DNA from 3 places in the Limnohabitans sp. MORI2 genome. Region 1 is predicted to be linked to each of the others. Evidence: predicted binding sites of a transcription regulator. Region 1 holds the regulator's gene; each other region holds the start of a gene.
The links. The regulator FNR, encoded in region 1, switches genes on or off when oxygen is low (the NO sensors DNR and NnrR bind a similar motif). The targets are predictions, from matches to a motif close to TTGATNNNNATCAA.
Positions count from the first base shown of each region.

Region 2: QMG27_RS12245 (fatty acid desaturase) is a predicted target of FNR. The motif match lies at 3,011-3,024, and genes of this name have one in related genera.
Region 3: QMG27_RS04950 (cation-translocating P-type ATPase) is a predicted target of FNR. The motif match lies at 2,659-2,672, and genes of this name have one in related genera.

Region 1 covers NZ_AP027058.1:1,775,522-1,786,058, forward strand. Annotated here, with positions in the region: gene QMG27_RS08425 (helical backbone metal receptor) at 1-55, opposite strand, end outside; gene QMG27_RS08430 (ABC transporter substrate-binding protein) at 48-851, opposite strand; gene QMG27_RS08435 (TonB-dependent receptor) at 857-2,782, opposite strand; cobalamin riboswitch at 2,858-3,102, opposite strand; gene QMG27_RS08440 (DUF904 domain-containing protein) at 3,138-3,359, shown strand; gene QMG27_RS08445 (cell division protein ZapA) at 3,356-3,661, shown strand; gene QMG27_RS08450 (sulfite exporter TauE/SafE family protein) at 3,882-4,697, shown strand; gene QMG27_RS08455 (sulfite exporter TauE/SafE family protein) at 4,698-5,411, opposite strand; gene hemN (oxygen-independent coproporphyrinogen III oxidase) at 5,411-6,799, opposite strand; gene fnr (fumarate/nitrate reduction transcriptional regulator Fnr) at 6,887-7,606, shown strand; gene QMG27_RS08470 (FixH family protein) at 7,628-7,903, opposite strand; gene ccoG (cytochrome c oxidase accessory protein CcoG) at 7,907-9,277, opposite strand; gene ccoP (cytochrome-c oxidase, cbb3-type subunit III) at 9,362-10,279, opposite strand; gene QMG27_RS08485 (cbb3-type cytochrome c oxidase subunit 3) at 10,311-10,448, opposite strand; gene ccoO (cytochrome-c oxidase, cbb3-type subunit II) at 10,461-10,537, opposite strand, start outside.
Region 2 covers NZ_AP027058.1:2,548,962-2,559,498, forward strand. Annotated here, with positions in the region: gene QMG27_RS12230 (phosphoribosylaminoimidazolesuccinocarboxamide synthase) at 1-202, opposite strand, end outside; gene fba (class II fructose-bisphosphate aldolase) at 206-1,270, opposite strand; gene pyk (pyruvate kinase) at 1,390-2,823, opposite strand; gene QMG27_RS12245 (fatty acid desaturase) at 3,061-4,146, shown strand; gene QMG27_RS12250 (surface-adhesin E family protein) at 4,218-4,589, shown strand; gene QMG27_RS12255 (phosphoglycerate kinase) at 4,590-5,783, opposite strand; gene QMG27_RS12260 (SDR family oxidoreductase) at 5,875-6,624, opposite strand; gene QMG27_RS12265 (hypothetical protein) at 6,738-7,124, shown strand; gene QMG27_RS12270 (AzlD domain-containing protein) at 7,125-7,475, opposite strand; gene QMG27_RS12275 (AzlC family ABC transporter permease) at 7,472-8,203, opposite strand; gene fmt (methionyl-tRNA formyltransferase) at 8,203-9,171, opposite strand; gene def (peptide deformylase) at 9,172-9,678, opposite strand; gene QMG27_RS12290 (penicillin acylase family protein) at 9,755-10,537, opposite strand, start outside.
Region 3 covers NZ_AP027058.1:964,520-975,056, reverse strand. Annotated here, with positions in the region: gene QMG27_RS04955 (hypothetical protein) at 1-196, shown strand, start outside; gene QMG27_RS04950 (cation-translocating P-type ATPase) at 201-2,654, opposite strand; gene QMG27_RS04945 (porin family protein) at 2,826-3,353, shown strand; gene QMG27_RS04940 (hypothetical protein) at 3,396-3,797, shown strand; gene QMG27_RS04930 (BON domain-containing protein) at 4,055-4,759, opposite strand; gene QMG27_RS04925 (class I SAM-dependent methyltransferase) at 5,084-6,406, opposite strand; gene QMG27_RS04920 (sterol desaturase family protein) at 6,450-7,136, shown strand; gene mgtA (magnesium-translocating P-type ATPase) at 7,178-9,685, shown strand; gene QMG27_RS04910 (spermidine synthase) at 10,095-10,537, shown strand, end outside.

The DNA of each region.
Region 1 (10,537 bases):
ACGCCATTAGCGCAACCAGCGCAAACCCGCGAATCGACTTGATACCGTTAAGCATGCGTTGCCTCCCACTGCTGAATGATGCGATGCAACTGTGCTACGCCATCAGTCAAGGCCGCAGGGCCTGGCTGCAAAATATCCGCCGACTTGATTTCAAAAATTTGCTTGTTTCGAACCGCAGGCACATCGGCCCAGCCTTCACGTGCCGCTGCTTTTTCAGGGCGAAACTTTTTACCGCACAGCGAGCCAATGATGATGTCGGGCGCGCGCTCCACAATGGTTTGACCGTTGGCAATGATGCGATCTTTGCCCATGGGCATTTGGGCTAGTTCAGGAAAACAATCATCTCCCCCTGCAATGCCAATCAACTCAGACACCCAACGAATGCCACTGATGTGCGGCTCATCCCATTCTTCAAAATACACCTTGGGACGGCGCTTGAATGTAGCTGCCGTTTGTTGAATGGCGTCCAACTGTGCACGCATCTGCTTCAAGCGCTGCAAACCTTGCTCGGCCTGCCCCACCATTGCCGCCACTTGGTAGAGCATCGAAAAAATCTCATCCACACTGCGTTGGTTGAACACCGTGACCTGCACGCCGGCACGGATGAGCAAGGCCGCGATGTCAGCCTGCAAATCAGAAAACCCAAACACGCAATCGGGCTTGAGCGCCAAGATCTTGTCAATCTTGGCGCTCAAGAATGCGCTCACTTTGGGTTTCTCATCACGCGCACGACGCGGGCGCACGGTGTACCCCGAGATACCCACAATGCGCGCCTCTTCCCCCAGCATGTACAGCCACTCTGTCGTTTCCTCGGTGAGGCAGACGATGCGTTGGGGGAAAAGATCAAGCATTGACGTTACTTGGGTTGGTATTGCAAGGTGGCGTAGATACCGCGGCCTGGGGTGTTAAACCCATATGCCAATTGATACTGGCGATCAAACACGTTCTCCAGTTTCACGCGCGCAGTCCATTCGTTGTCGATTCTCTTGCTTGCATAGAGTGTCCACAATGTATAGCCTGCTAGCGTATTCGCTGTTGCACCATCTGCGCGCGAACCAGAGGCATAAACCTTCGCGCCTACGTCATACATCTGAATAGATCGTGAGAAATCAAGTGACCCATATTCACGTGCACGACGAGCCATTGGCTTATCGTCGCTCACGTTCCATGGATCTTGACGCACATATGAAGCCTTCAAACTGTGACCACCCCAAACAACACGCGCGGAAGCCTCAACCCCTTCATTTTGAGTCTTCCCGATATTTGACAAGGCGTAATCAGGTGCACCACCGTATGCAATGGCATCTTTGGTTTGCGTTTGGAAATAAACAACACGAGCAAACGTTCGATCCGAGGAATAGCTCACACCGGCTTCTTTACTTGTATGAGTTTCGGGCTTGATGGTCGCTGAACTAGCGATTTCAGCTGTACCCGGCGCTCTAAACCCTGTTGAAATCGTCGAAGTCAACCGCCAGCTTTGGTTTAGTTGGTAGCCTGCACCCAGCAGTCCCGATGTCGCACTGGGTTTACTGTTGCTGTCTGAGCCATATTGGTTATGCGACACATCTAATGTGTCTTTTCTAAGATTGGCCTGCAAACTCAACTTATCAATGGTTGCTGTTGCTCCACCGAAGTAACCATGCGATTCACGTTTCAATGAATATGGGCTATTGCCTTCAGCTGAAAGTTTCTCGCTCTCAAAATCCGCACCAAATACGGTTTTAACCGCAGGTGTTAATTGGTAAGTGTTGAACCAACGCGCGGCATTTTGCGTGCCTTCAATTAAACCGTTTTGCCACGATTCGCCATACCCACTGAAGTAACGGGTGCCATTCTTGAAATCTTCATATTTCAAAGTTGATTGCGAAACATCTATGGTGCTCAACCAATCATCAGTTACGGCTTTTTTGGCATAAATACCAAATGAGTTTGTTTTCTTTTTAAACTTTTGAACATCGGTTGCAACATCACCAATGACACCATTAGATGGGTCCGCAGCTTCACCGCTATCTGTATTCACTTGTGCAGTACTCGTCGTAAAACGTGTCCCCAGTGTCAAGCTCGATTCAATTTTTTTCTCAAACTTTCCTGAAAAATACTCATTGGTATAGCCATCATTATCTGGATTGACACGCGGATTAATCTTCGAATCCATTGAGGATGTTCCTCTGTAGTGGTTACGCCCAGCATTGAGATCAAACCTTGAATCGTCATTGGAACCCGAATAGCCAACAGAAAGATTAGCCGTACCAAGAGAGCCATATGTCGCACTACCGTATGCTGATGGATTACCCTGTCCTTGGCGAGTCAACACATTAATGACTCCACCCACCGCTGCGTTACCGTACAACGCACTGGCATTACCCCTCAAAACTTCAACGCGCTCAACTTGTTGCAATGGAATATCCGTAATTTGCAAGTTCCCATAAGGATCAACTTGAGAGCGAACGCCGTCAATCAGAATCACTAAATTAGTACTATTTTGACCGCGCAAGAAAAATGAAGTCGTTGAACCAGGACCACCTGTACGACCAAACTCAACACCTGCCTCGCCTTGAATCAAATCAGCCAAGCTAGCTGCTTGTGATTTTTCAATCTCTTGTCGCGTAATCACCGAGACCGAAGACAAAACTTCCGACAAAGGCTGCTCCATACGCGTCGCAGAAATCACCACCGGATTAACTTCAATCCCCTGAGCCTGCACAGACGCAGTAACGGCCAAAGCCAACACAGAAAGCGCAGGCGTAAAGACGTGCGCACGAATACGAATAGATTTCTTCATGATTTAAATACCAACTGGATGTGCTCTCACCGCCTTCCCCGACAGTGCTTGAGCGATTTAGCGGCGCGTTTTAAGGCGCACCGCCACCTTGTTGGCCGGTATCCGGGCTGGCGGAGACTACCTCTGTCGCCTTCCCAAGCGCTTGTTCAAGGCGCTCAGTGGCTTGTGTGACAGAAGCGGAGCAGTAATGCTCGTCCGCTTGACCGTTGCGGGGGCAGCGCAGGTTAGGTGTTGTCGCGCTTGGCGACACAACCCTCCTGCTTCCCGTTGAACTGAGGCGTGTGAACCACACCTCGAGCACCAACATTGATAATTTTAACGATTTACCTTTCAGCCACCTTAAAATCGTGCGGCCATGCCACAAACATCCCTGATCGATCAAATTGCCCAGCGTGTCGAGCATTTATTGCTGCGTCACGAAGAGTTGCAACGCACCAATGCCTTGTTAGCGACTCAAGTCCAAGAACTCACACACGAGCGTGATTTGCTCAAATCACGCTTGGGCGCAGCTCGCCACCGCATTGATGCATTGATAGATCGCCTACCTCAAGGCGCCGAAGCCAAGGACAACGCATGAAACAGATCGAAGTTCAAATCATGGGCCAAGGCTATGTGTTGGGCTGCCCCGAAGGCGGTGAAACACGCTTGGGCGAAGCTGTGGCCAAGGTGGATGAGGCCATGTGCAAAATCCGCGATGCTGGCAAGATCAAGGCCCGCGACCGTATTGCGGTGTTAGCAGCCCTCAACTTGGCATTTGACTTGACCGATCGCCCTGCCGCAGCAGCAGTCAGTGGCGACAGCAGCACCTCCAGCACCGACCTGCACAATCTGTTGCAGCGCATGGATGCGGTGCTCGCACGCGACAACCAACTCATCTAAGCGCGCCTACAATCAGCGCGTCTGCAAGCCCTTGGGGCTTTATATTTCCTTGAACCAATGCTCATTGAGCTCGGGCTTGGAACATCGGTCGATGAGCGTGATCGTCTCGCGTCAGATGAACCCAACGTTGACCTGACCTCGCCCACCTGAACCCCCGGTTCAGGATGACGGCCTTGAGGATCCTTGCAGACACCTTCTATCTTCTAAGGCTTGCACTCGCATGGACCTCCAACCGCAACTCATCATCGAACTCGCCCTGCTGGGCACTTGCACTGGTTTTTTAGCAGGCTTGCTTGGCATTGGCGGCGGCATGGTGATGGTCCCCTTCATCACATTCATGCTCACGCAGCGCGGTGTCGATGCTGACTTGGCGGTCAAAATGGCCATTGCCACATCGATGGCCACCATCATCTTCACTTCCGTCTCTAGTGTGCGCGCTCACCACAAGCGTGGCGCGGTGCGTTGGGATTTGGTCAAAGGTCTGGCACCCGGCATTGTGTTGGGCAGCATGATTGGCAGCTTGGGCGTGTTCGCCTTGCTCAAAGGCGCATACCTGGCCATCTTCTTTGGCTTGTTTGTGGGTTTCTCAGCCACGCAAATGTTCTTAGACAAAAAACCAGCTCCCTCACGCCAAGTGCCTGCTACCGCAGGCCTCATAGGCGCGGGTGGTGTGATTGGTTTTATCTCTGGGCTGGTGGGTGCAGGTGGCGGCTTTATCAGCGTGCCGTTCATGACCTGGTGCAATGTGGCCATTCACAACGCGGTGGCCACCAGCGCAGCTTTGGGTTTTCCGATTGCCGTGGCCAACGTGGCGGGCTACATCATCAGCGGTTTGTCCGTACAAGGCTTACCCGACGATGCATTTGGGTTCATCTGGATTCCCGCCCTGGTGGTGATTGCGGCGTGCAGCGTGCTCACTGCCCCCCTAGGCGCCAAGGCCGCGCACATGTTGCCCGTGAAAAAACTCAAGCGCGTGTTTGCCAGCGTGTTGTATGTGCTCGCGGCTTATATGTTTTACAAAGGCATCAGCAGTTGATCATTGAGGCACCAAGCACCAAGGTGCTTGGTACTCCACGAGGCCCATCCACAAGATCCAACCTGAGCTGACAGCCAAAGCCAACCCTGCCAAGCGCACGCCCCATGCACCATTACCTGTGTGCATGACTTGCCCCGCTCGCAAGCGCAACCAAATCCAAGGCCCCACGGTCAACACCACCGCGCTGCCTAACGCAAACAGCGCCATCACTGCAGCACCTTCGATGGGGCTATTGCTCAACGCAGCCACGAGCAGCGCACCATAGAGCAAACCACAGGGCATCAACGCCCACAGGGCACCAAGCACCACGGCTCCCCCATGACGTAATTTGAGATGGGCCGTCATGCTTTGCACACGACGCCAAATGCCGCGTCCCACATCTTCTAACCAAATGGGCTGCTCACCACGCCAGAGCAACAACCCGCCCACCATGAAGGCGACGATGTGCAACAACGTCCACAAAGGGCGAAATACCGCTGACTGAGTACTCAGCCAGCCCACACCTTGCATGGTGCTGGCAGCCACTGCACCCAAAGCGCTGTAGCCGATGACGCGCCCGAGTTGAAATAAGAGCATGGCTGACACACCCTGCCCGCCCGTTTGTTTTTGGGCCGCACGACCAATGCCTGCACACGCCGCACCGCACATGGCCAAACAGTGCGGCCCACCCGCGAGCCCCATGAGGAGTGCGGTGAGAGCCAGAGTTGTGTTCATCAGATGATTTTAGAGAACCTAGCTCGGTTCTTGTCAGCCTGCAGGTATTTGTCAAACACCATGGCGACGCCACGCACAAAAAACCAGCCCAGCTCAGTCACGTGAATACCGGTGTCATCGATGGTCAACAAGCCCTGTTCTTGCATCGTCGCCAAGGCCTCCATCTCGGGGGCGAAGTACTGCTTGAAGTCGACCAAATGCGACAACTCCACCGATTCAAACAGCACACTACCCTGACACATCAACGCCATGATGACGGTGCGACGCACCAAGTCATCACGCGAGAGCGCCATGCCACGGGCCACGGGCAAACGGCCTTGGTTGAGCAAGTCGTAATACTCGTCCAAGGTCTTCACATTTTGGCTGAAGGTGGGGCCCACGCGACCGATTGATGAGACGCCCAAAGCAATCAAGTCGCAATCGGGCTGCGTGCTGTAGCCTTGGAAATTTCGGTGCAAACGGCCTTGGCGTTTGGCCACAGCCAGCGCATCGTTGGGCAAAGCAAAGTGGTCCATGCCCACATACACATAACCCGCCTCCACCAACACGCGCATCGCGCTGGACAACATAACCAGTTTAGACGCGGCAGGCGGCAAATCTTGCGTGTGGATACGGCGTTGCGGCTTGAAGCGCTCCGGCAAGTGCGCATACGCATACAAGGCAATGCGGTCAGGGCGCAACTGGGTGATTTTTTCAAGCGTGCGTTCAAACGTTTCTGGCGTTTGCATAGGCAAACCATAAATCAAATCGGCATTGACAGATTCAAAACCCAACTCTCGAGCCGCAGCCACCAAGTCAAACACCTGTTCAGCAGGTTGAATACGGTGCACCGCTTTTTGCACGGCAGGCTCAAAGTCTTGCACGCCAAAGCTCAAGCGGTTAAAGCCCTGCTCTGCCAAATGCGCCAAGCGTTCACGCGTGACGGTGCGCGGATCAATCTCGACCGAGTATTCACCGCCAGGCGCAAACTGAAAATTGCGACGCAGCATGGCCATCAGCTGAGCCAACTCGGCATCATTCAAAAACGTGGGACTGCCACCACCCAAGTGCAATTGCGACACCACTTGGCCTTGACCCAAGTGCGCAATGTTCAGATCCACCTCACGCTCAAGGTAGCGCAAATATTCAGCGCCGCGCTCGTAGTGCTTGGTGATGATTTTGTTGCACGCGCAGTAGTAGCAAAGTGACTCACAAAACGGAATGTGCACGTACAGGGACAAGGGGTACGCTTTGGTGCCCACGCCATCGCGTCGTTGCTCTAACGCTTGCAAATAGTCTGCCTCGCCAAATGCTTCCACAAATCGATCAGCCGTCGGGTATGAGGTGTAACGAGGCCCTGCCACGTCATAGCGCTGCAAGAGTTCTGGGTTCAAGACAAGAGAATGCATAAGTTCACACCTAAATTTGCGCTCCATAATAGAGGCGTCACCGCTGATAAAAGTTGACTTGTGTCAACACAAAGTCCATCCGTTCCCATGAGTTCTACCAGTATCAAAGTCGCTTGTTCTAACTGCAATTTGCGCGAGCTCTGCATGCCGCTTGGTTTGAATGAAACCGAGATGGAGCGTGTCGACGAAATGGTAGCAACCCGCCGCAAAGTGGCACGTGGCGACAACCTGTTTAGAAATGGCGATAAGTTCAACGCGCTGTATGCCATCCGAACCGGTTTTTTTAAAACCCGCATTTCGGCAGAAGATGGTCGCGATCAGGTAACGGGTTTCCAAATGGCCGGCGAGATCATCGGTTTAGACGGCATCGTGAGTGATCACCACACGTGTGACGCTGTGGCGCTGGAAGATGCCGAAGTGTGTGTCATGCCTTTTGATCGCATTGAAGATCTCTCGCGTGAAATCACCTCTTTGCAACGCCATGTGCACAAAATCATGAGCCGTGAAATCGTGCGAGAAAACGGGGTCATGTTGCTCTTAGGCAGCATGCGTGCCGAGGAGCGTTTGGCGGCATTCTTGCTCAACTTGGTACAACGCCTGCATGCGCGTGGCTTCTCTCAATCGGAGTTGGTGTTGCGCATGACGCGTGAAGAAATTGGCAGCTATTTGGGCCTCAAATTAGAAACCGTGAGCCGCACATTTTCAAAGTTTGCAGAAGACGGCATTGTCGAAGTCAAGCAACGCCATGTCCGCATCCTGAACCCAGATGGGCTCAAGCTCATCGTCAACGCACCCAGCTGTCACTGAGCGCAGCGCAAGCCGCAAGGCTTAGGGCTTTTTATCAGCATCCACTCTGGGCGTGACCACATGGTTACGCGATTGCATCGCAGGTGCCAGCTGCATGTCTTTCTCAGCAGCCAAGGTTTTATTGATATCTAGGCCGCGTTTGTAATAGTCTTCAGCCAGCACAGGATCTGGCGACCGAATGGCGATGAACAACGTTACAAAGCCCGCCACAATCACAGCCGCTGGGCCTGCAATGATGAGCCACACGTGACCATATTGCCACCATCGTTTGGTATCAGAAGTTTGGTTGCTTGTCATGATTTACCTTGGAACGATGAACACAGATTTTTCAACAACCACATCATCCGTGTCGGTTGCCTGAATTTCAAATTGGATTTTGTGTGAACCACTTGGGGCTGAGCCGTAAGGAATGTCTGCACGCAACACCACCCAGCGCGCCTGCGCTGGCTCGACCAGCACTTCTTTGTCTGTGGTGATTTGCAAACCAGTCAAGCCCTTGGCCGACAAACGATAAGTCCTCGCCACTTCGGCGGCGTTCATAATTTGTAAGCGGTACACATTCTCCAGCGTGCCGCTTTCGGTGATGCGTGACAGGGTCGAGCGATCTCGCACCACGTCCACCTTGAACGGCGTACGCAAACCCAACGACACCAATAAGCTGAGCGTGATTGCCACCAAAATCATGGTGTAAATCTGAATGCGTGGGCGCATGACGCGTTGCCAAATTTGCTTAGGCGTCCACTTGTTGTCCAAGGCGTTTTGGGTGGAGTAACGCACCAAACCTTTGGCGTAACCCAGCTTATCCATCACGGTATCGCACACATCGGCACAGGCACCACAGCCAATGCACTCGTACTGCAAACCATCACGGATATCAATACCTGTGGGGCACACCTGCACGCACAAGGTGCAGTCCACACAGGCCCCTAAATTCAAGGCAGCAACATCAGCACTCTTCGAGCGTGGGCCGCGTGGCTCGCCACGTTCAGCGTCATAGGTGACGATGAGCGTGTCGTTGTCAAACATTGCGCTTTGAAAGCGCGCATAGGGGCACATGTATTTGCAAATTTGCTCACGCATGAAGCCCGCATTGCCATAGGTGGCAAACGCATAAAAGAAAACCCAAAAGAGTTCCCACGAAGACATTTGCGTGAGGAAGAACTCCATCACCAACTCACGAATCGGCGTGAAGTAACCCACGAAGGTAAAGCCTGTCCAGATCGAGAGAAAGATCCAAATCAGGTGCTTGTACCATTTCTTGACCAGTTTCTCGAGTGAGAAATCTGCATCATCCAAGCGCATGCGGGCTGAACGATCGCCCTCGATCTTGCGCTCGATCCACAAAAAGATTTCGCTGTACACCGTTTGTGGGCAGGCGTAGCCACACCACAAGCGCCCTGCTACGGCGGTAAACAAAAACAGCGCCAAGGCTGAGATCACCAATAAGCCGGTGAGGTAAATGAAGTCCTGCGGGTACAAGACCAAACCAAAAATATAAAAACGGCGCGAAGTAAGGTCAAACAACACCGCTTGGCGTGTGCCCCACTCAAACCACGGCAAACCGTAAAAAATCAGCTGCGTCAGGACTACAAAAATCCAACGCCAATAAGCAAAGATACCCTCGACAGAGCGAGGGTAGATTTTTTTAGATGCAGCATAAAGCGAAACCATCGCCTCGTCCGCAGAGCCCGAAGGCTCTGGAACGATGGGGATGGTTTTGCGCTGCTTAGAGTCGTCAGCAGAATTCAAAGCAAATTACTTCGTGGCAGCAGGTTTGTTAGAGAAGCCCCAAACATAAGCAGTCAACACGTGGATTTGTGACTCTGTCAAACGGCCTTCTTGTGCAGGCATTTGGTTCACTTTACCGTTGTTGATCATGGCGGTGATGGCCTCTTCGCCCCAACCGTGCAACCAGATCTTGTCAGTCAGGTTGGCAGAACCCACCGCTTGCATACCAGCGCCATCAGGGCCGTGACATGCAGCACATGCACCGAACTTGCCTTTACCCAAAGCGGCACGCACAGAGTCGTGTGGGCTACCAGACAAGCTCATCACGTAGTGAGACACGTTGCGCACATCGTCAGGTGTACCCACGGCAGCAGCCATAGGAGGCATTTGACCAATGCGACCTTTGGTGATGGTCTCTTTGATCTTGTCGGTTGTGCCGCCGTGCAACCAGTCCTTGTCGGTCAAGTTGGGGAAGCCTTTTGAACCGCGTGCATCAGAGCCGTGGCACTGTGCGCAGTTGTTCATGAACAAACGCTCGCCCACAGCCATGGCCTTGGGGTCTTGAGACAGTTGCTCTGGTGTTTGTGCATTGAAAGCCGCATACAGTGGCTCCAACTCTTGGTTGGCTTTGGCCACTTCAGCTTCGTATTGACCGGCTGAGCTCCAGCCCAATTTGCCAGCAAAGCTACCCAAACCTGGGTATGCCAAACCGTACACCACAGCAAACACCATGGTGATGATGAACAACCACAACCACCAACGTGGCAACGGATTGTTCATTTCGCGCAAATCACCGTCCCACACGTGGCCAGTGGTACCGTCTTCTTCGTGTGCAGACACCTTGACTTTGGCCGAGAACCACAGCAAAAACGCGCAGTACACGATACCCAAAATTGCAATGGCAGATACGAAGATCGACCAAAAATTACTTGTGAAATCACTCATGATTCGATTCCTTTACAAAGACCTCTAGGCCTTAGTCTTGATCGAGGGGCAGCTTCGAGGCTGCCTCAAAATCTTCTTTGTTACGTCGAGAAAAAGCCCAGACCATGATGCCGACAAACACAGCAAATGACAGCACCGTGGTGATGACTCGCAGATCGTTGACATCCATGGTCATGTCTCCTTATTTGAGCGCGAGACCCAAGCCTTGGAGGTAAGCAATCACAGCTTCAAGTTCAGTTTTACCTGTCACATCTTCCG
Region 2 (10,537 bases), 770 kb from region 1:
GCTTGCCAAACCAAAACAAGGCCATCTTGGTCAGCAATTCGCCCTTGCCGGGAATGGCCTCGCCCATGATGACGTCAAACGCGCTGATGCGATCAGACGCGACCATCAAGATGCGGTCGTCGCCCACCGCGTAGTTGTCACGCACTTTGCCGCGTGCGAGCAAAGGCAAAGAAGTAAGCGCAGAGGTGTGCAGTGCTGACATGGATTACTTCACCAACTGAGCGAGTTCGCCCTTGGCGTACTTGGCTGCCACCACAGAGAGGCTATCGCCCTTGACCTTTGCACCTTGGCCTTCACAACCGAATTCCAAATAGCGTTGCTTGCAAATGTTCATCGCGGCTTCGCGGGCTGGCTTGAGCCATTCGCGGGCGTCGAATTTTTCTGGGTTCTCAAACATGAACTTGCGCGCCGCAGCCGTCATGGCCAAGCGGATGTCGGTGTCGATGTTGACCTTGCGCACGCCGTGTTTGATGGCTTCTTGAATTTCAGACACAGGCACGCCGTAGGTCTGTTTCATCTTGCCGCCGTATTGGTTGATGAGGGCCAGCAGGTCTTGCGGCACGCTGCTAGAGCCGTGCATGACCAAGTGGGTGTTGGGAATGCGTGCGTGAATTTCTTTGACGCGGCTGATGGCCAAGATGTCGCCGGTGGGCTCGCGGGTGAACTTGTATGCACCGTGGCTGGTACCGATGGCAATCGCCAAGGCATCGAGCTGCGTGGCCTTCACAAACTGTGCAGCTTCTTCTGGGTCGGTCAGCATTTGGCTGTGGTCGAGCTTGCCTTCTGCACCGATGCCGTCTTCTTCACCGGCTTCGCCAGTTTCCAAGTTGCCCAAGCAACCCAATTCGCCCTCGACCGACACGCCCACTTTGTGCGCCATCGCCACCACTTGTTGGGTGACTTGCACGTTGTACTCAAAGCTCGATGGCGTTTTGCCGTCTTCCATCAACGAGCCGTCCATCATGACGGAGCCAAAGCCAAGGTCAATCGCGCCTTGGCAAACCTTAGGCGATGTGCCGTGGTCTTGGTGCATGACCAAAGGAATGTGTGGGTAGGCTTCGGTGGCTGCTTGAATCAAATGCTTGATGAAGGGCTCGCCCGCGTATTTGCGTGCGCCAGCACTGGCTTGCAAGATCACCGGTGCGCCCACGGCGTCAGCAGCGGCCATGACGGCTTGCACTTGCTCCAAGTTGTTGACGTTGAAAGCTGGAATGCCGTAACCGTGCTCTGCAGCGTGGTCCAAAAGTTCGCGCATCGATACGAGTGCCATGGGGGAATCCTCAAAAATTAAAAACTGATCTAACTGCTAGCAATTTTAAAGGCCGCAGCATCGCACCCAGCTGACAGGCGCGAAGGCCCGCCAGCTTTGCATCTCGATGATTTTGGGTGTCAGCGCACTTCGCAAATACGCAGCATGTTGGTACCGCCGGGCGTGCCCATCGGGTCGCCGCAGGTGATGGCGTACACGTCGCCCGTGTCCACGATTTCACGCAGCTTCAGATGCGCTTCGGCTTGCGCCAACGCGGTGTCGCGGTCGGCGCTGGTGTCCATCAACAAGGGGCGCACATTGCGGAACAAAGCCATGCGCCGTTGCGACGCCACTTTGGTGGTCACCGCGTAGATGGGGATGTGAATGCGATGGCGGCTCATCCACAAAGCGGTCGAACCCGATTCGGTCAAAGCCACGATGGCTTTGCAACCCAAGTGGTGAGCGGTAAACAGAGCACCCATCGCAATGGTTTGGTCAATGCGGGTGAAGGTTTGGCCTTGAAAGTCCGCGTCCAACTCCACGTCTTCGGCGGCCTCGGCAGCGGCGCAAATTTTGGACATTTCTTGCACGGTTTCGAGCGGGTATTTGCCTGCGGCCGTTTCGGCGCTGAGCATCACAGCATCGGTACCGTCAATCACGGCGTTGGCCACGTCACTCACTTCCGCGCGGGTGGGCACAGGGTTGGTGATCATGCTCTCCATCATTTGCGTGGCGGTGATCACCACTTTGTCGTGCTCGCGGGCGAGTTTGATCATGCGTTTTTGCAGAGCCGGCACTGCCGCGTGACCCACCTCCACGGCCAAGTCACCACGCGCCACCATGATGCCGTCGCTGGCCTTCAGAATTTCGTCCAGCAGCGGAATCGCCTCGGCACGTTCAATCTTGGCAATCAGGCCCGGCTTGTGTTTGTACTCAGCACCGGCCACGTTGGCGAGTTGGCGCGCCATTTCCATGTCCGTCGCGTTTTTGGGGAAGCTCACGGCGAGGTAGTCGGCTTGGAAGCTCATCGCGGTTTTGATGTCTTCCATGTCCTTGCCAGTCAGGGCTGGTGCGGTCAAGCCACCGCCTTGTTTGTTGATGCCTTTGTTGTTGGACAACTCGCCACCAATCTTGACGGTGGTGTGGACTTGCTCACCACGCACTGCATCGACCGTCAACACAATCAAACCGTCGTTGAGCAACAACAAGTCGCCGGGCTTCACATCGCGAGGCAGCTCTTTGTAGTCCAAGCCCACGCCTTGCAAATCGCCGGGTTCGGTGCGAGAGGCGTCGAGCACAAACTTGGCGCCGTTCTCGAGCATGACCTTGCCATCCACAAACTTACCCACGCGAATTTTGGGCCCCTGCAAGTCGGCCATGATGGCCACTTCGCGGCCCGCGCGGGCGGCGGCTTCGCGCACCAAACGGGCGCGGTCAATGTGGTCTTGGGCTTTGCCGTGGCTGAAGTTCAGGCGCACCACGTTCACGCCAGCGCGAATCATCGCCTCTAACAGAGCGGGGTCGCTAGAGGCGGGGCCTAAAGTGGCAACAATTTTGGTGGCGTGACGGGCCATGTGCGTGTCTCCTGTTGGTTTTAGTTTGCTTGATTCTTACATGTTTGAAAGCCACATTCGCGTTGGTTTTCAGCACACAAACCCTTGCAAACGCACCCTTTATGTCTCCTTTACGCGCCATAGCCTTTGCTTAACAACGGGTAAACACCCATTATTTAGGCTTCTGCGGCGATAATCATGGGAGTAATTGATGCAAATCAGTGCACATCTGCACCGGCTACCTAAGATTCACTTCCTATGACCACACATATCCAACCCATTCTTCCCGGCGAACCGATGCCTCACCGCAAAGTCATGCGCGAGTGGCTAATCCCTTTGGCTGAGCGCACCACCCTGCGCGCCATCGTGATGCTCGTCGTTGACCTCGTGCTGTGGGGCGCTCTCATGGCCGGTACTGTTTTGTTTGAATCTTGGTGGGCCAAGCTCTTGAGCGGCTGCGCAGCAGGTTTCGTGATTGGCCGTTTGTTCATCATCGGCCACGATGCTTGCCACCAAAGCCTCACACCCCACCGCACCCTCAACAAGTGGTTGGGCCGCATTGCGTTCTTGCCTTCGTTAACCGCCTACAGCTTGTGGGACATCGGCCACAACGTGGTGCACCACGGTTACACCAACCTCAAAAACTTCGACTTCGTGTGGGCCCCTTACACCCCCGAAGAGTTTGCCGCCCTGAGCAAGTGGGAACAACTCAAAGACCGCGTGTACCGCAGCGGCTGGGCGCCTGGCCTGTACTACATGATCGAAATCTGGTGGAACAAGATGGTGTTCCCCAACGAGAAGAACATGCCTACACGCCGCCCCATCTTCACCAAAGACTGCTTGCTCATCACCGCTTTTGGTGCCGCTTGGGTGGCTGTCATGGTGTGGGCTGCGATTGCAACCGACCAAACCATTGGCTACATCTTGTTGATGGGTTTTGTGGTGCCTTTCTTCTTCTGGGTGACCATGATTGGTTTCGTGGTGTACGTACACCACACCCATGTGGACGTGTCTTGGCACGAAGAGCGCACAGGCTGGTCTAAAGCGTCGCCTTTTGTGTCAACCACCGTGCACTTGACCTTCCCCTTCAACATCGGCGCGTTGATGCACCACATCATGGAACACACTGCGCACCACTTGGACATGAGCATCCCTCTGTACAAGTTGAAACAAGCACAAAGCAAACTCGAAGAGTTGCTGCCAGAGCGCATCATCGTTCAGCCCTTCTCTTGGAGCTGGTATGTGCAAACCGCGCGCGACTGCAAGCTGTACGATTTCAAGACTGACAGCTGGATGACCTACGACGGCAAGGTCACTAGCCCCCGCGCTATGAAAGCTGCTTAACCAGCCAAGCCACCTCAAGCCCCGCAACTTCACACGAATTTGCGGGGCTTTTTCTTGTACGCTTCACACCCATGAAACGCTTTGTCTTGTTTTCGCTTTTGCTGGCCTCGGCTGCTGCACACGCCATGTGGGTGACTGTTACGCGCAACGAAATAGCCACGGTCTACATCGACTCTATGTCGATTGAAAAGCTAGGCTACAACCGTCGCGTGTGGGTGGTGTATGACCTGACCAGCCCCGACAAAACAGGACAACAGTCGGTCAAATCACACATCGACTACGACTGCACCGAAGGCAAATACAAAACCCTCAGCGCCAGCAGCCACCCCAACAAAATGGGCAACGGCCCCGCCATCAAAGCGCTGCCCGTGCCAGAAGGCTGGCGTCCTGTAAGCCAAGACGCCATGAGCCGACAGCTGTTTGCGTTTGCTTGTGCTTGGTAATTAACCCGCAGCGCGCTTGGTCAAAATTTCAAACGCGGGCAAGGTCTTGCCTTCGAGCACTTCCAAGAAAGCACCACCACCGGTAGAGATGTAGCCCACTTGTTTGTCGATGCCGTACTTGGCAATCGCTGCCAAGGTATCGCCACCGCCAGCGATGCTGAAAGCGCTGGATTCGGCAATCGCGTGTGCAATGGTTTTCGTGCCGTTCTCAAACGCAGCAAACTCGAACACGCCCACAGGGCCGTTCCACACAATGGTGCCGGCCGCTTTGAGCTGCTCGGCCAGCTTGGCTGCTGTCTCTGGGCCAATGTCCAAAATCATGTCGTCGTCGGCCACGTCGGTGGCTTTCTTCACAGTAGCTGGGGCATCGGCTGCAAAAGTTTTCGCGGTTACAACGTCAGTGGGAATTGGCACTTCAGCACCACGAGACTTCATCAACTCGATCACGGCCTTGGCTTCGTCCACCAAGTCGTGCTCAGCCAAGCTCTTGCCGATGTTCAAGCCAGCGGCGAGCATGAAGGTATTGGCAATGCCGCCGCCCACAATGAGCTGGTCTACGTTGTTGGCCAAGCTCTTCAAGATGGTCAGCTTGGTCGACACCTTGCTGCCGGCCACGATGGCAGCCAGTGGGCGTTTGGGGTTGGCCAAGGCTTTGGTGATGGCGTCAATTTCTGCTGCGAGCAGAGGACCTGCGCAAGCGATAGGCGCGTATTGCGCGATACCGTAAGTGGTGCCTTCGGCGCGGTGCGATGTGCCAAACGCGTCGTGCACAAAGATGTCGCAGAGTGCGCCCAACTTGCGGGCCAATTCGTCGTTGTTCTTTTTTTCGCCCTTGTTCACGCGGCAGTTTTCCAGCAGCACCACATGGCCGGGCTCAACGTCCACACCGTCCACCCAGTTAGACACCAGCGGCACGCGACGTCCGAGCAACTCGCTCAAACGCTCAGCCACGGGGGCCAATGAATCTTTAGGCTTGAATTCGCCTTCGGTGGGGCGGCCCAAGTGCGATGTGACCATCACCGCTGCACCCACTTCGAGCGCCATGCGAATGGCAGGCACGCTGGCACGGATACGCGTGTCTTCGGTGATCTGACCATCATCGTCTTGCGGCACGTTCAGGTCGGCGCGGATGAAAACACGTTTGCCTTTGGCCGAGCCGTTGGCGCACAAATCAGAGAAGCGAATGACGTTCATAGAAGTAAGCGGTAAAAGTTAAAAACTACCGCTATTCTAAAAGTTCAGCCTTGCGCGAAATTGGCAATCTAGGCTGTGCGCTTCAGGCCCTTTAACCACGCCCCACAAACGGCATTTTGGTGGCCATCACGGTCATGAAGAGCACATTGGCCGACAGCGGCAAACGCGCCATGGCCATGAAGGTGTCGACCACGCCCTGCATGTCCATGCGGGCCTCGGGCTTGACGCTGCCATCGGCCTGCAGCGCGCCTGCGGCGAACTTCTCGGTCATGTCGCTGGCCACGTTGCCAATGTCAATCTGCCCCACCGCAATGTCAAACGCACGGCCATCGAGTGCGGCCGCTTTGGTCATGCCCGTGATCGCGTGTTTGGTGGCCGTGTAGGCGATGGAGCCGGGGCGTGGCGCGTGCGCCGAAATCGAACCGTTGTTGATGATGCGACCACCTTGTGGGTTTTGCGTTTTCATCAACTTGAACGCGTGCGAGAGGCAATAAAACGCGCCATTGAAATTCACATCCACTGACTTACGCCAGTCTTCGCCCGACAAATCGCCAGGCATGGTGGCGGGCAAAAATACACCCGCGTTGTTGAACAGCAAATCCAAACGGCCAAAGTTGGCGCGCACCTGTTCAAACAGCTTGGCCACTTCGTCTTCATGACTTACGTCACACGGCACGGCCAGCGCATTGCCTGCGTGTCCGCCCGCTGCTTGCACAGTGGCTTGCAACGCGTCGGCGCGCCGCCCCACCAACACCACCTTCCAACCTTCGGCCAACAAGGCTAAGGCACATGCTTTGCCAATACCAGAACTGGCGCCTGTGACGAGTGCGATTTTGCTCATGGGGATGCTCCTGTGTAATGCCTTGATTGTGAACAAGCTGGCGGCACGTTCAAGCCACGATTGTCTCGTGCGCGAAAGTCTGCCCACGCCAGAGCCAAGTAAAGTAGTGCCCTATGAATCCAATTTTCAACAAAGTCATCCTCTTCACCGACACCGACGGCTTCGCGCGTTTCCGCGAGGAAACGGTCGAACTCACCGAGGGCAAACCACAAGCGCGTCTGTCGCCCCTCATGGCCAGCGGCGGCATGCAGCTGCGCCGCAGCCCTGTGGGGTTTCGCAGCGACTTTCATTGCACCGACAACCCGCAGTGGTTGTTTGTTTTGGAAGGTCAGATGGAAATTTTTTTGCAAGACGGCACGTCGCGCATCTTTGGCCCGGGCGAGCACTTTTACTCGGCTGATGTGTTGCCTGCAGGTGCCACGTTTGACCCCAAGGTGCACGGGCACTGGAGCCGCCAAGTGGGGCCTGACGAGCTCGTCACGCTCTTTGTTCGCGGCTAATTACCAACCAAGCCCCAAGTGCAGCGGTAAATAAACGCCCATGCCCAAGATGATCGTGAGCAACACATTGCGCTTGGCAAAGTAAACCGCCACGCCCACTGCTGCCGCAAAAATGCGGGCGTCTTGCCAAGTGGCGATCAGCTCGCCTTGCGTCATCACAATCTCGGGCACCACCACGGCTGACAGCGCGGCGATGGGTGCGTATTGCAAGCCGCGTTGCGCCCAATGGGGCAAGTGCCATTCGGTGTTGCTTAAAAAGAAAAAGCAGCGCGTGACCACGGTGATGATGGCTAAGCCGACGATGACCCACAGCGTCCATGCGTCGGTCACGTTCAAGTCGGTGCTGCTCATGCAAGCCTCTCTTTCGCGGCCTTGAGCTGCTCTGCCATCAAACACGCGAACACCGCCATGAGAATGGCTACCACGATGTTGAGTTTCAAAGGCAAGGCGTACGCCAGCACCGCCACAATGCCGGCCACGATGGCCGACAACACACGCAAACGCGAGCTGGCCAACGAGCATTGAATACCCAACAAACACAAGATGCCCGCAAAGCCCAAACCCCATGAGGTGGGAATGGCGTTGGCCAAGGCAATGCCCAACAAGCTGCACGAAATCCAGCTGGTCCAGTTGGCAAAACTCAAACCCGCCAAATAGGCTTGTTGTGTGAGGCGTCCTTCCTCGGTGTTCGCAGGGTGTGCGAAACGGCGAGTGAACAACACATAGGTGGGATCGGTGTTGAAGTACCCCGTCACGATGCGCGGCCAACGCGGCAAGTGCATGAGGTAGCCACGCATGTGCAAGCTAAACACCACAAAGCGCAAGTTCACACAAAATCCCGCAGCCAACACCACCCAAGCAGGCGCGCCAGCCACGATGAGTGGCGTTGCCGCCAACTGAGAGCTACCGGCATACACCACCAAAGTCATGAACACAGCCTCAAACACGCTCATGCCCGACTTGACCAAAGCCACGCCGGTCATGAGTGCCCATGCAATTTGGCCAAAGGCTTGCGGCGCGAGGTCGCGCATGCCGAGTTTGAACTCAGGGTGTTGATACAGATGGCGTTGCCAAAACATCAGACGTTGAACCGCTGGCCCGCTGTGAGCACGAAGCCACGCAAAAAGTCAGCGGCGTTAAGGCGCTTGCCGCCTGCACGCTGCAGCTCGGTCACGCACAACACGCCCTCGCCGCAAGCCACGCGCACGCCGTGCTCGTCGGCGCTCAGCACTGTGCCTACGGGCTTGTTGTGCGCGGTGTTTTCCACAGAAGCGCGCCATAGCTTGATCACGTCATCACCCAACTGAGCGGATGCCGCAGGAAAAGGGTTGAACGCACGCACGCGCTGGCCAATGGTTTGGGCCGAGTCGGCCCACTTCACTGCCGCTTCGGCTTTTTCAATTTTGTGGGCGTAGGTGATGCCCGCTTCGGGTTGTTTGACGGGTTGCAACTTGCTCATCTGCGCATCGGCCAAAGCACGCACGATCAAGGCGCCGCCCATATCTGCCAAGCGGTCGTGCAAAGTGGCAGTGGTGTCATCTGCGGCGATGTCGAGCACATCGGTCAGCAGCATGTCGCCGGTATCAAGACCCGCATCCATTTGCATGATGACCACGCCCGTTTGCGCGTCGCCCGCTTCAATCGCGCGGTGAATCGGTGCAGCGCCGCGCCAGCGGGGCAAGAGCGAGGCGTGAATGTTGAGGCAGCCCAAGCGTGGCGCATCGAGCGTCCACTGCGGCAGGATGAGGCCATAGGCGGCCACCACCATCACATCCGCTTTCGCTTCGGCAATAGCGGCTTGTGCAGCGGCTGCATCGTCTGGGTATTTGCCGTCCAGACGCAGGCTCAAGGGTTGCGCCACGGGGATGTTGTGTTGCACGGCCAATTGCTTCACCGCCGAGGCTTGCAACTTCATGCCGCGACCTGCGGGGCGGTCGGGTTGGGTCAACACCAATGGCACGGTATAGCCTGCGGCCAAAATTTTGGCCAAGGCCTCAGCCGCAAATTCGGGCGTGCCGGCAAAGATAACGCGAAGCGATGAACTCATTTATTCGCCGTCGCGCTGGGCTTTGAGCAACTTGGTTTTGATGCGGTTGCGTTTCAACGGTGAGAGGTGCTCCACAAACACCTTGCCCATCAAGTGGTCGAGCTCGTGCTGCAGGCACACGGCCAACAAACCATCGGCTTCGATGGTGCGTTCTTTGCCATCAAGGTCGAGCGCTTTCACTTTCACTTCGGTGGCGCGTTCTACACCGTCATAGATGCCAGGCACCGACAAGCAGCCTTCGTCGCCCTTGACGCGCTCGTCGTTCATCCACGTGATCTCGGGGTTGATGAGCACCATCGGTTGATCACGCTCCTCTGAGGTGTCAATCACCACCACGCGCTCGTGCACGTCAATTTGCGTCGCTGCCAGGCCAATGCCGTTGGCGTCATACATGGTTTCCAGCATGTCGGCGACGAGGGTTTTGATGCGGGCGTCAATCTCTTTCACCGGCTTGGCGACGGTGGTGAGTTTGGGGTCGGGGTATCGAAGAATGTCTAACTTGGCCATGGCTCTATTGTCTCTGCTTCTGATCGCAACTTCGCCTCTCGCCGCAATGCCCCCGCGAAGGGGATGAAATTGAGCTTTAAGGCGTCAGCACCAGTTCATGCGCCCAAGCCTCGGGCTTGCTGCGCAAGGGTCGGTATTTGCCTGCAGCCCATTCTGTTTTCATGTTGCTGTACTGGTCGGACCACACCAAACCGCTTTGACCCGTTTGGTAAATGAACTGCGATTGCTCTAGATCTGACAAGTCGTACACCACACGCAACGAGGCGGCGTGACGGTTGGCAAAAGGCAGGTATTTTTCGCCCGCCCAATATTGGCCCACGTTGACGGTGAACAAGTCGCCATCCGAGGGCGTGCGAACGCTGAACCAGTCACGCAGTACGGGCACTTGACCAAAGGGCTTGTGGGTGCTGAGCGCCGAATGCGCCTCGCCCCATTTCCAACTCGCGGGCGTTTTACCTTGCATGGCAGCAATGCGATCAAGCGCACGATCAAGCGCCGCGCTAGATTGCTCGGCACACGTTTTGGGTGCGCACCAAGGGCTATTGGTTTGCTGCATGACGCTTTCTAGCAGCAATCTGAAATGGCGTTTGCCGTATTGCGCTTTGAACACATCGGCACCTAGCTTAGGCTCGACCAAACCGCGCGTGAGTTCGTCAGCCCACACGGCAAACAAAAGTGGCGCGGCTTTGTCGGCATCCATGCGGCCATCAAAACCTTCTAAAGTTTGCAGCGCTTTGGCGGCCAGCGGGTGTTGCGATGGTGTGGCTTTGAGCACGGGCAAGAGCGTCAGTGTAGACAACGACAACGTGTCGTTCTGCAAAGCCTGCATGTCTTTGAAGCTGTGTTGTGGCTTGGCTTT
Region 3 (10,537 bases), 810 kb from region 1:
CGCCGCCGCTGCCGCCGCCGCTGCCGCCGCCATCTCTTTGGCGCAACATGCTGAGGATGCCTGCACACAAGCATCGGCTACAGCGGCCTATGCCACACAAATGGCGACGGAATCTGCAGCACATGCAATCAAGATGTCGCAGGCTGCCACCGAATTTGCGAGACGAGCACGCGAGCGCAATGACTCAAAAAAGTAAAAACTTATCCTTTAACGAGGTAGCGTCCTAAAGCGCTAAATGCCCCCAAGCCTACAGCCACGGACATTGCCTCAAGGCTGATCGGTGCAAACTTAAAAGCATTCGCAGCTACAGGCCAATAAACAGCAAGCCCTGTTACACAAACAGCTCCTAAACTCAACCAGAGCATGCGTGGATTGATAAAAAAATATTCGCCTCGTGTAGGAGAGTGCTGCCGGTAACTGGTCATTAGCATCATGTTACCCACCACAAGTGTGACAAATACAATGGTTCTTTGCAGCATCAAATCGCTGGTATGGTGAATCGCATACACATAACTGAGCGCCACCATCGCAAGTGCAAATAGCCCGCGGCCAAGTGCTGTGTGTATTTGTGATTGACCTAGCACAGCGCCACGTACATCACGCGGTGGCACTTGCATCACCGTCGCATGAGCCGGCTCATTTTCAAATACGACCGAACAAGCAGGATCTATAAAAAGCTCTAGACAAGCCATGTGCAGCGGCAACAACACCGAGGGCGTATTGAACAACATCGGCCATACCGCTAAGCCGGCTATAGGCAAATGAACCGCCAACAAATATGACATCGACTTCTGCATGTTGACGAAAATGCTACGCCCCAAACGAATTCCTCTCACCAAGGCTCCGAAGTTGTCGTTCAGCAAAATTAAAGCTGCTGTGCGCCGCGCGACATCTGTACCGCGCATACCCATGGCCACAGCAACATCGGCTGCTTGCAAGGCGATCACGTCATTCACACCGTCGCCGACCATGGCTACGACCTCCCCTTGAGCCTGAAGAGCTTGAACAATTTTCAGCTTCGCCCACGGACTCACCCGTGCATACACAGACTGGGTGCGAACACACTCGGCCAACTCCAGCAGTGTCAACGCTTCAAGCTTGTCACCTAGCACGCAATCCTTTGCATTCAACCCAGCCTGTTGCGCAATGGCCAATGCTGTTTTAGGGTAGTCGCCTGTGATCACCACAACACGTATGCCAGCCTGCTCACAGGCACGCAATGCAGCTGGAATCTCTTCGCGAATCGGGTCTCTAAACGCAATTAGCCCTACCCACTCTAATTTATGGTCCGCCAAACGTTGAGGGGTCAGAAACTGATATTGCTCACACTGAGCAACAGCAATCACGCGCAAGCCGTTTTCAGCCATCTGGTCGACTTGCGTCATCCACTGAAGCTTACTCTTTGCTGTGAGTTGACACAGTTCCATCACATCTTCTGGCGCACCCTTGGCTGCCAAAAAAATTGACTGACTTTTGTCAATTTGATTTGGGCACCATGCTTGCGCCGTAACACGAAGCTCTGCGCGAATCGGAAACGACTGAATGATCTTTCCCCACGCCGCCGTGTCCATATTAACTCGCTCACGAAGAGAAAGTTCCATAGCGTCAAAAGGTTGAGCAGAACTAGCCAGAATAGCCACACGCAGCACTTCATTTGCCGTATCAGAAGACACTAAGGCATCTTGAAATTGAATCTGCTCAATATGCTGTTGCCTTTCTACCACCACAATTTCTGGTGACATTTGGTTTTGCGTCAACGTGCCCGTTTTGTCGGTGCAAATCACGGTACACGCGCCCAAGGTTTCTATAGCATGAATGTTGGTCGTCAACACACCTTCGGTAGACAACCTTTTTGCCCCCAAAGCTGGAAACATCGATAGCACCACAGCGTACTCTTCTGGCAGCAAACTCATTGCCAACACAATGGCCGCTAAAAAACCACTCAACCAGTGTCCGTGTACCCATCCCTGCACAAGCCACATAACAGTACAAATCAACAAAACCACTTTGGCCAAGTTTTGAATCAAACGCTCTGTTTGTTTTTGCAATGGAGATGTGATGTACGAAATGCGAAGCAATGACGCACCGATTTTCCCCATCGCGCTACGCTGCCCAGTTCCGATGACGCGAGCCAAACCTTCGCCTCTAATCACGCATGTACCTGCCAGCACTTTTTCGGCCGAGAGCTTACACACCGTCGCGGACTCACCCGTGAGCAAGGACTCATCCACCTCCATGTAGGCGACTTGCACGAGGCGAGCATCCGCTGCAATTTGCTGCCCCTCCATCAAGCACAGCACGTCACCCAAAACCACATCTTTTGCTGCAACTTTGAGTACGTCCCCATCTCTTAAGACGATGGCAAAAGGTTGTGCCATATCGCGCAATGCCTGAAGTGCATTTTGTGATTTTTGACCTTGCACATAAGTCAACACCACTACAGCCAGGACTACAAACAGAAGTGCCACACCATCTTCCAACTCACCCAAAACCAAATAAATTGCTGCCGCCGTCAGCAACAAAGCAAACATAGGTTGCCCAATGATGGCTTTGACCTTTTCCCACACAGTGACCACTGGCTCTGCCACCAAGACATTGGGGCCGTAAAGCACAAGACGACGATGTGCCTCTTGCGTACTCAAACCGCGAATCATGAATTTCCTTTGAATCAACGTCACATGCGACACAGACTAGTCGACTGGCAAATAAATGGCCGTGTGCCGGCGCACATTGACTCGTCAGTGTATGGCTTGACTCTGTGGCAAATCGCACAGACGTTCATACCCATTCCAAAGAAGATGTACCCCTTACTTCAAAGGACTTGTATGAAACCTCTCACTACTCTGACAGCATTGAGCTTGGCTGGCGTATGCCTTTCCTCCGCGCAGGCACAAACCTTTTACCCGTTGGCCACCGACTATTACGCCGAAGCAGGCTTAGTTGCCATGGAGCTCAAAGACAACGGGCAAAGCTACAACCCTAATTCCATGCGGTTGATTGCAGGCAAAACCCTTAACCGTAACTTGTCACTTGAGGGCATGTATGCATTCACTATCAATTCAGACAATCAACCTAATTTCGATGCCAAATCCACGCATTACGGAATTGCACTCAAGCCCTACATCAGCATCAATGAAAACACCGAGGTGTTTGCGCGTGCGGGATATGGACGCTCCCACGTGACAGCTTCTGCAAGTGGTGAAAAATCACTTTCAGATTGGTATTACGCCATTGGGGTTCAAACCAAATTCACCCCCGACATCTACGGCCAGCTCGACTACACCAACTTTGTCAATAAAGATGGCGCATGGGCACAAGGCATTGGCTTTTCTGTAGGCATGCGGTTTTATTGACCCCGCTTCATTCAAAAATATACACAACACTTGAAAGTTTATATGACCAATCTACCCACACCCTCTCAAAAACCCATCGCCCATGCAGCCGAAGCACACGAATCAATGGCCGAAATGCGTGACCATTGCAACCAATATCTTGCGCACATGGTTGATCTATTGTTTGAAGGACAAAAAGAAAATCTGAAGCTGTTGAGCCAAATTCAAAAGAGCATGCTAAAAAATGGCAAAAGTTTCAGCGAAACCCTCAACCATAACGGCAATGGCTATGCAGCATCACACCAAGCTTCTTCCGATGATTTGTTTAAATCGATGATGGATATCGGTGCTTTGATATTGGATTCGGCGCATATGACAGCGGAAAAATCTGCCAACATTGCCAAAGGATCGATGATCAATCACAAAGTTAAGTCTCAACCTGCACAACAGCACGGCAAACATTGAGCTCCCGCGACGTCACAGGCTGTCGGCCGTCATAAAAAACCTTTTCCTGTTGCCGTCGTGGAGGGAGAGGAATATTGGTGGTGTGCTTGTGGCCTGAGTCAATGCCAACCCTTGTGCGACCAATCGCACAAGGAAACTCAGCACACCCCTGTTTTGTTTCACGCCCAAGAAACAGGAGTGGTCAATTTTTGCAGATGCAAACTCACCAGCAATCCGCCTTATTGTGATTGCAGCCAAATGTTATTTGGTCAACAAGGCTAAGCCTTCATAGCAGATTTTTTGCCTGACACTGTGAACACAGGCACCACAAAAGGATCGACCACCAAGTGATCTTCCACATACGTCACACCAGGAATAGCCCAAGCTATTTCGACTACCTCCTGCTTGTGGTGTCTATGGGTCACATAGCCGCTGATGACGATGCGTCCATCAATGACACTCACATTGATGGCGCCACACTCTTTATGAAGTAATCGCTTGATCGACTCTTCTATTCTGGCCTTCACATCTGCAGGTTGCATGGTTGGCTTGATGTTCAAACCACAATGAATTTTTCGTATCCCACGGATTTCTTTGAGCATGGCCAACAAATGCTGGATTTGATAATTCCAATCCACCGAACCCGTCAAAGTTAATTCTCCGTCTTCCACCATTACATCGATGCAATAGGGATGCATAGGATGCATCATGTCGATCAAATTCACCACACGCTGCGCCAGCTCTGTGTCCGTGATTTGATCTTTATGATGCAAGTTGACCTGCACATTTACTGCAATGGCGCGAACTCCAGCGATGCGCCATACAGTTTCTTCTGCAGCCCACTTCTCCTTCAAGCTCCCCACTTGGCCTGCCAAGGTCACCACGCCGTCTTTGACACCAATTGATAGATTGTCGGCATTGAGAAACGGGCAACTCTCCAACTCTTTGAATACTTCATTTTCCAGCTGCTGGTCCGTTTTCATGGCGGCAATTCCTCTGAATGGCGGTTACAAAAAATGGTGCGAGTGAAGAATTCTTTGCTTTTTGAAGCTCAGTGCTCAATGCCTGCTGTGAGTCGGCTGTGATTGATTGATGTCAGCAAGGCACACCCTTCTGGTAGGCATCAAATCGCCAAGCGCCACAGCTCGACCATTCAACACATCATCAATTCACTTTGCGACCCCGGCATCGATATGCCCAGATTCAAAGAAGCGAACAATTTCCTCACCCGCAACCTGATCATGTTCCTTTCAAATGAGAAAGTCTGTTCGATAACCCACATAAATTCAATCGACTTGTCATGCCCATCAAAGACACGGTTCATCAATTGCCAAGCACCGACTGAGTACCGAGGCTAATTCTGGTGAAGATGCCACTTCATAGAGGTGATGACGCGTAAATGGGTAGTCAGACAAGGCATCATTGCGAATGGCAAGCATCTGATAAAGCGCAGTCCAACCTCGCTCAAATCCCACGGCACATCCCGCTAAGTAGAGTCGATACGCCAACAGAATTTTTTCTGCTTTGGTAGGGTGGTACTTCATCAGTACACTGCGCGCCTCGTCCAGTCTGCTCTCAAGTCGGTCAGACCAAGCCCAGAGTGTTTGCGCATAGTGGGGTCGCAAATTTTCTACATCGACTAACTCAAACTTAGCTCTAGCCATGTGGTGCATAACCTCGCTCACGGGTAGCAACTCGCCACCAGGGAAAATATATTTTTCAATAAAGTCCCCCATGCTCAAACCGAGTTGTTTTTCTTCCATCCAACCGGCCGTAATGCCGTGATTCAAAAACATACCACCTGGCTTAAGGACTCGCCAAATTTTTGAAAAATAGGCTTCCATGTTGACGCGCCCAACATGTTCAAACATCCCAACGGATGCGACCTTGTCAAAAGGCTGTGATTCGTCTATGTCTCGATAATCCAGCAGATGAATCTTGACGCGCCCTGTTAAATTTTTCTCTTTGATCTTTTGATCAACATGCATGTATTGATTTTTTGACAGCGTGATGCCAGTAGCTTCAACACCGTAATGTTCAGCCGCCCACAAGAGCAAGCCCCCCCAACCCATACCAATATCCAGAAATCGATCGCTCCGCTTAAGCATGAGCTTTCGGCAAATCAAATCTAACTTTGCTTCTTGCGCCTGCCTTAGGCATATCTCTGGATTTTCAAAATATGCGCACGAATACACGCGAAGTGGGTCAAGCCACAAGGCGTAAAACTCATCTGAGACATCGTAATGTGACTGAACATGTGCTGCATCTTTGTCGCGACTATGAAGAAATCGGCTCCGCCACTTATGTAACCCAAACTCGATAAAACGCTCCACAGAGCTTTTATCAGTTTGGTGTGGTTCTGTTTGAAGCAGCCGTTGTGCAATGTCCATGAGCTGTCGCATAGATCCTTCGAATTGCAAACGGCCTTCGACCAAATCAGCGCCAATGACGCCTAGCTCACCCTCAATCAAATCCGTCAACGCACTCCAACTATTGAGTTTCAATTTTGGCGACTTATGCCAACCCAAAACACCATTGATTTGGCGCCCATCGGGCAACTCCAAACACAAGGGCACCTCCAACTTCAACAAATGATTTTTAGTGTTTTCTGCCAATAGGTTTTGCATCATGATCTGCTCCAAGTTGAAAATCAGAGCAGGCTAAAAGCAGTGCATGCAGTTCATGGTGCGCCAACGCACAAAACGTTTATTCATCGTTCAATGTGCTCAAACGCACAGTGCTGGAAACCTCTTCAAACAAAAATTTCAATCACTTTTTGTTGTGAGATATTTTTTCATGCGCCTTATTAAACCTGTGCGAACCGAAAGAGCTTATCGCTTTGACTTGATCTTTTATGCGGTTTCACCATTGAGTCTTGGCTTATTGCTATACATCTACAGCCCACTTGAATCGAGGGCTGAAATACTACTTCTAGGCCTTGTAGGTTTGGTGCTGTGGAGCTTAATAGAGTATCTGCTCCATCGATTTGTTTTGCATGGATTACCACCATTCAAGCGTTGGCATACACAGCATCACAACCAACCAATGGCACGCATCTGCTTGCCCACCGCATTGAGTATGTTGCTTATTTTGTTATTAGTCTTTTTACCTAGCTTGTGTGTATTCAACATCTGGCAAGCCTCAAGCTTCACATGCGGTGTGTTAAGCGGTTACGCGATCTATACCCACATCCACCATGCCACACATCATGCTCGACAAACGAACGGATGGCTTGCAAGGCGTCAGCGCGAACATGCGATTCACCATGCTTCGCACCACTTTAGCTTGCAGCCAAAGGAACGAAATTTTGGCGTCACAAATCAATTCTGGGATCGTCTGTTTCACACTGCAGCGCATTGACTTGCAGATCGATTGACCACGAAAGCCGTCCCCGCCGTCAAATGCAATTTCCCACGGCTGAAACCACTTTATGCCAAAGTGCCGCCATCGGGCTGACCACGGATCAGGCACGCGCTCGCCTTCACCAATATGGCGCCAATCGTTTGCGTGACACCAGCCAAGCAGCATGGGTTTGGCAGTATTTGTCGCACTTTAAAAATCCATTGGTTTTAATTTTGTTGATCGCCAGTGGCGTGTCGGCTGCCGCTGGTGAGCTTTCCAACTTCTTCATCATCTCCTGCATTGTTATTTTTAGCGTCACACTGGACTTTGCTCAAGAATATCGCGCCACGGCCGTTGCCGATAAATTACGTCAATCAGTGTCTATTCAGGCCGCGGCATGGAGAGATGGTCAACTGACAAACATCCCAGTTTTTGAACTGGTACCGGGTGATGTGGTCTTGCTGACCGCTGGAGATCTCACCCCTGCTGACGGTTGGTTGTTTGAAGCGCATGACTTCTTTGTCAACCAATCACTGTTGACTGGTGAGTCATACCCTGTTGAAAAGCTTGCAAGACCTCTTTCGCTTCCAGTTACGGATTTACCCGATGCAAGTCACCTTGTTTTCACGGGGACATCCATCATCAGTGGTAGTGCACGCATGTACGTGACACGTACTGGCGCAAATACCCAAATTGGTGGAATCGCCGACAGTGTCATCAACACAACCGAAGCAACCTCTTTTGAGTTGAGCACACGTCTCTTTGGTTTGATGATTCTTAGGCTGACCTTATTGATGGTGATGTTTGTAGTTTTGGCGAACATTGTGTGGCATCAGCACGAATGGTTAAGTGCTTTTCTTTTCGCCGCCGCACTGGCCGTCGGTCTCACTCCTGAACTCCTGCCCATGGTGGTTTCTGTGACGTTGGCACGCGGTTCCATGCGTATGGCAGCCAAGCAAATGATCGTTAAACGCCAGTCCTCCATTCAAGATTTGGGATCGATGGATGTTTTGTGCACCGACAAGACCGGTACGCTGACCGACTCACACATCCGCCTCGAAGCCCATGTCGACCTTCGAGGTCAATCCAGTGACAACGTGTTGATGATCGCGGCACTCAACAGCCATTTCGAAAGTGGTCTCAAAAGCCCTTTAGACGAAGCCATTCTTGCGTACAAGGTAATGGATGTTGGCATTTGGACCAAGGTTGATGAAGTCCCTTTTGACTTCGAACGCCGTCGTGTTTCGGTCCTCCTTGAGCAAGCAGGTCAACGTTGGCTGATGGTGAAAGGCGCGCCTGATGACATCATGTTGCTTTGCACAGAAGCAGCGACCGATGGGTTAAACCACACCATCCCATTTGACGAAGCCACGCGACAGGCGGCTCAAACATGTTGCAAAGATTTTGAAAAAGAGGGGATGCGCGTTTTAGGCGTTGCTTGTCGTCACGTTCCTGTCAACCATGCTCACGCAGTGGTGAATGATGAGTCTGCCCTGGTGTTCGCTGGTTTTGTTGCGTTTCTTGATCCTCCCAAACAAAGTGCCGCTGAGACTTTGCAAACACTTGAAAAGATCGGTATTGCCATTAAGGTTGTCACAGGCGACAGCGAGTTGGTCACGCAACATGTTTGCGCCCAATTAGGACTGCACGTACAGGGCGTACTCACTGGAAGCGAAATTTCGACCATGGACGATGCAGCGTTGGGCGCTATGGTCGAGCATGTGAACCTGTTTTGTCGCATGAATCCAGTGCAAAAAAACCGCGTGATTCATGCTCTAAAGTTTCGGGGGCATGTGGTCGGTTATTTAGGCGACGGCATCAACGATCTGCCAGCACTCCATGCGGCAGATGTGAGCCTGTCCGTCGATTCGGCCGCTGATGTAGCAAAAGCTGAGGCAGACATGATCATGCTGCAACACAACTTGTCTGTATTGCACGACGCAGTCATGGAAGGGAGGCGAACATTTGGCAATATCATGAAGTACATCTTGATGAGCACCAGCTCCAACTTTGGCAACATGTTCAGCATGGCTGGCTCGGTAATATTTCTCCCTTTCTTACCGATGCTTCCCACGCAAATTCTTCTTAACAATGTACTCTACGACCTCTCAGAAATCACCATCCCTTTTGATTCTGTCGACACAGACGACACCAAACATCCGAGAGTCATGGACATGACTTTGATCCGTAACTTCATGCTGACCATCGGACCTGTGAGCTCATTGTTTGACTTTTTGACGTTTTACGTAATGCTTACGGTGTTCAATGCCGATGAGCGTTTGTTTCAAACCGGCTGGTTTATTGAATCGCTTTGCACACAAGTTCTGGTGATCTTTGTGATTCGTACGCGCGGGAAATTCTGGCGCAGTAAACCTCACCCATGGCTCGTCACCACATCGATCCTGACAGTTTTCATCGCAGCGGCTTTGCCCTTCACAACGATTGGAGAATATTTCGGGTTTACCCCGCCTCCGACAGCATTTTACGGGGCACTATTGGCGATGACGATACTTTACTTAGGCTGGGTTGAGCTGATAAAGCACTGGTTCTATATGGGCCATCATTAAACAAGAAACGTCACAACAATGCAACATGCGCCCTGCTCAAAAAATATCGATTTCGCAGTCTTAAATAGCGCTTGAACTTGACTTGTTACAGTGGATGCGCGATGTCGTTTCACAAACGACGGTGTCCAGATTCTGGACACCCCAGCACCGTCCAGAGCTGGACGCCTTGCAGATCAGATGGGGAAACATCAATTACACACAATATTGCACATCGATAGTTTTCATGCTGTAAGTCGCATAAATCATAGGATTTTAAACATCATGGCTTTCTGTTAATCCGTAGGTCCCTGGTTCGAGCCCAGGTTGAGGAGCCAAAAAAGTAAAGCCCCTGCATTCGCATGCAGGGGCTTTTTCTTTGAAAGTTCGCCGGCCAAAGTCATCCCAAAAAGTTCAAGACACAATGCAGTCTATGAATTTCTTAGATGAGCTGAATTTGGCTGGTGTCTTGGCTGCATGCTTGGTGGCCATGTTGTTGGGAGCTTGGCTGGCCAGAAAACAGGCTCGCGCATTCAAAGGGCAAACCCACAATGGGCATCCGGCCGTGACGTTTTCAGATTACGGTGACATGCGTTTTTTGCACTTAGACACCCCTGCTGTGCAAGGCTCGATGAAACTCAGCCAGCCTTTTGATATTCATCTGGAGTATGTACAACGGATGATGGCTTGGTTGTTGTTCGTAGAGCTTCATCAGGTTCCACGCTTGCAAGCCATGCAATTGGGGTTAGGTGCCGCCTCACTGACAAAATTTTGTCATCATCACCTGAAGATGCGCACCGCGGCTGTGGAGCTCAATCCACAGGTGATTGAGACCTGTCGGCGTTGGTTTCATCTCCCAGAAAACTCTGCACAACT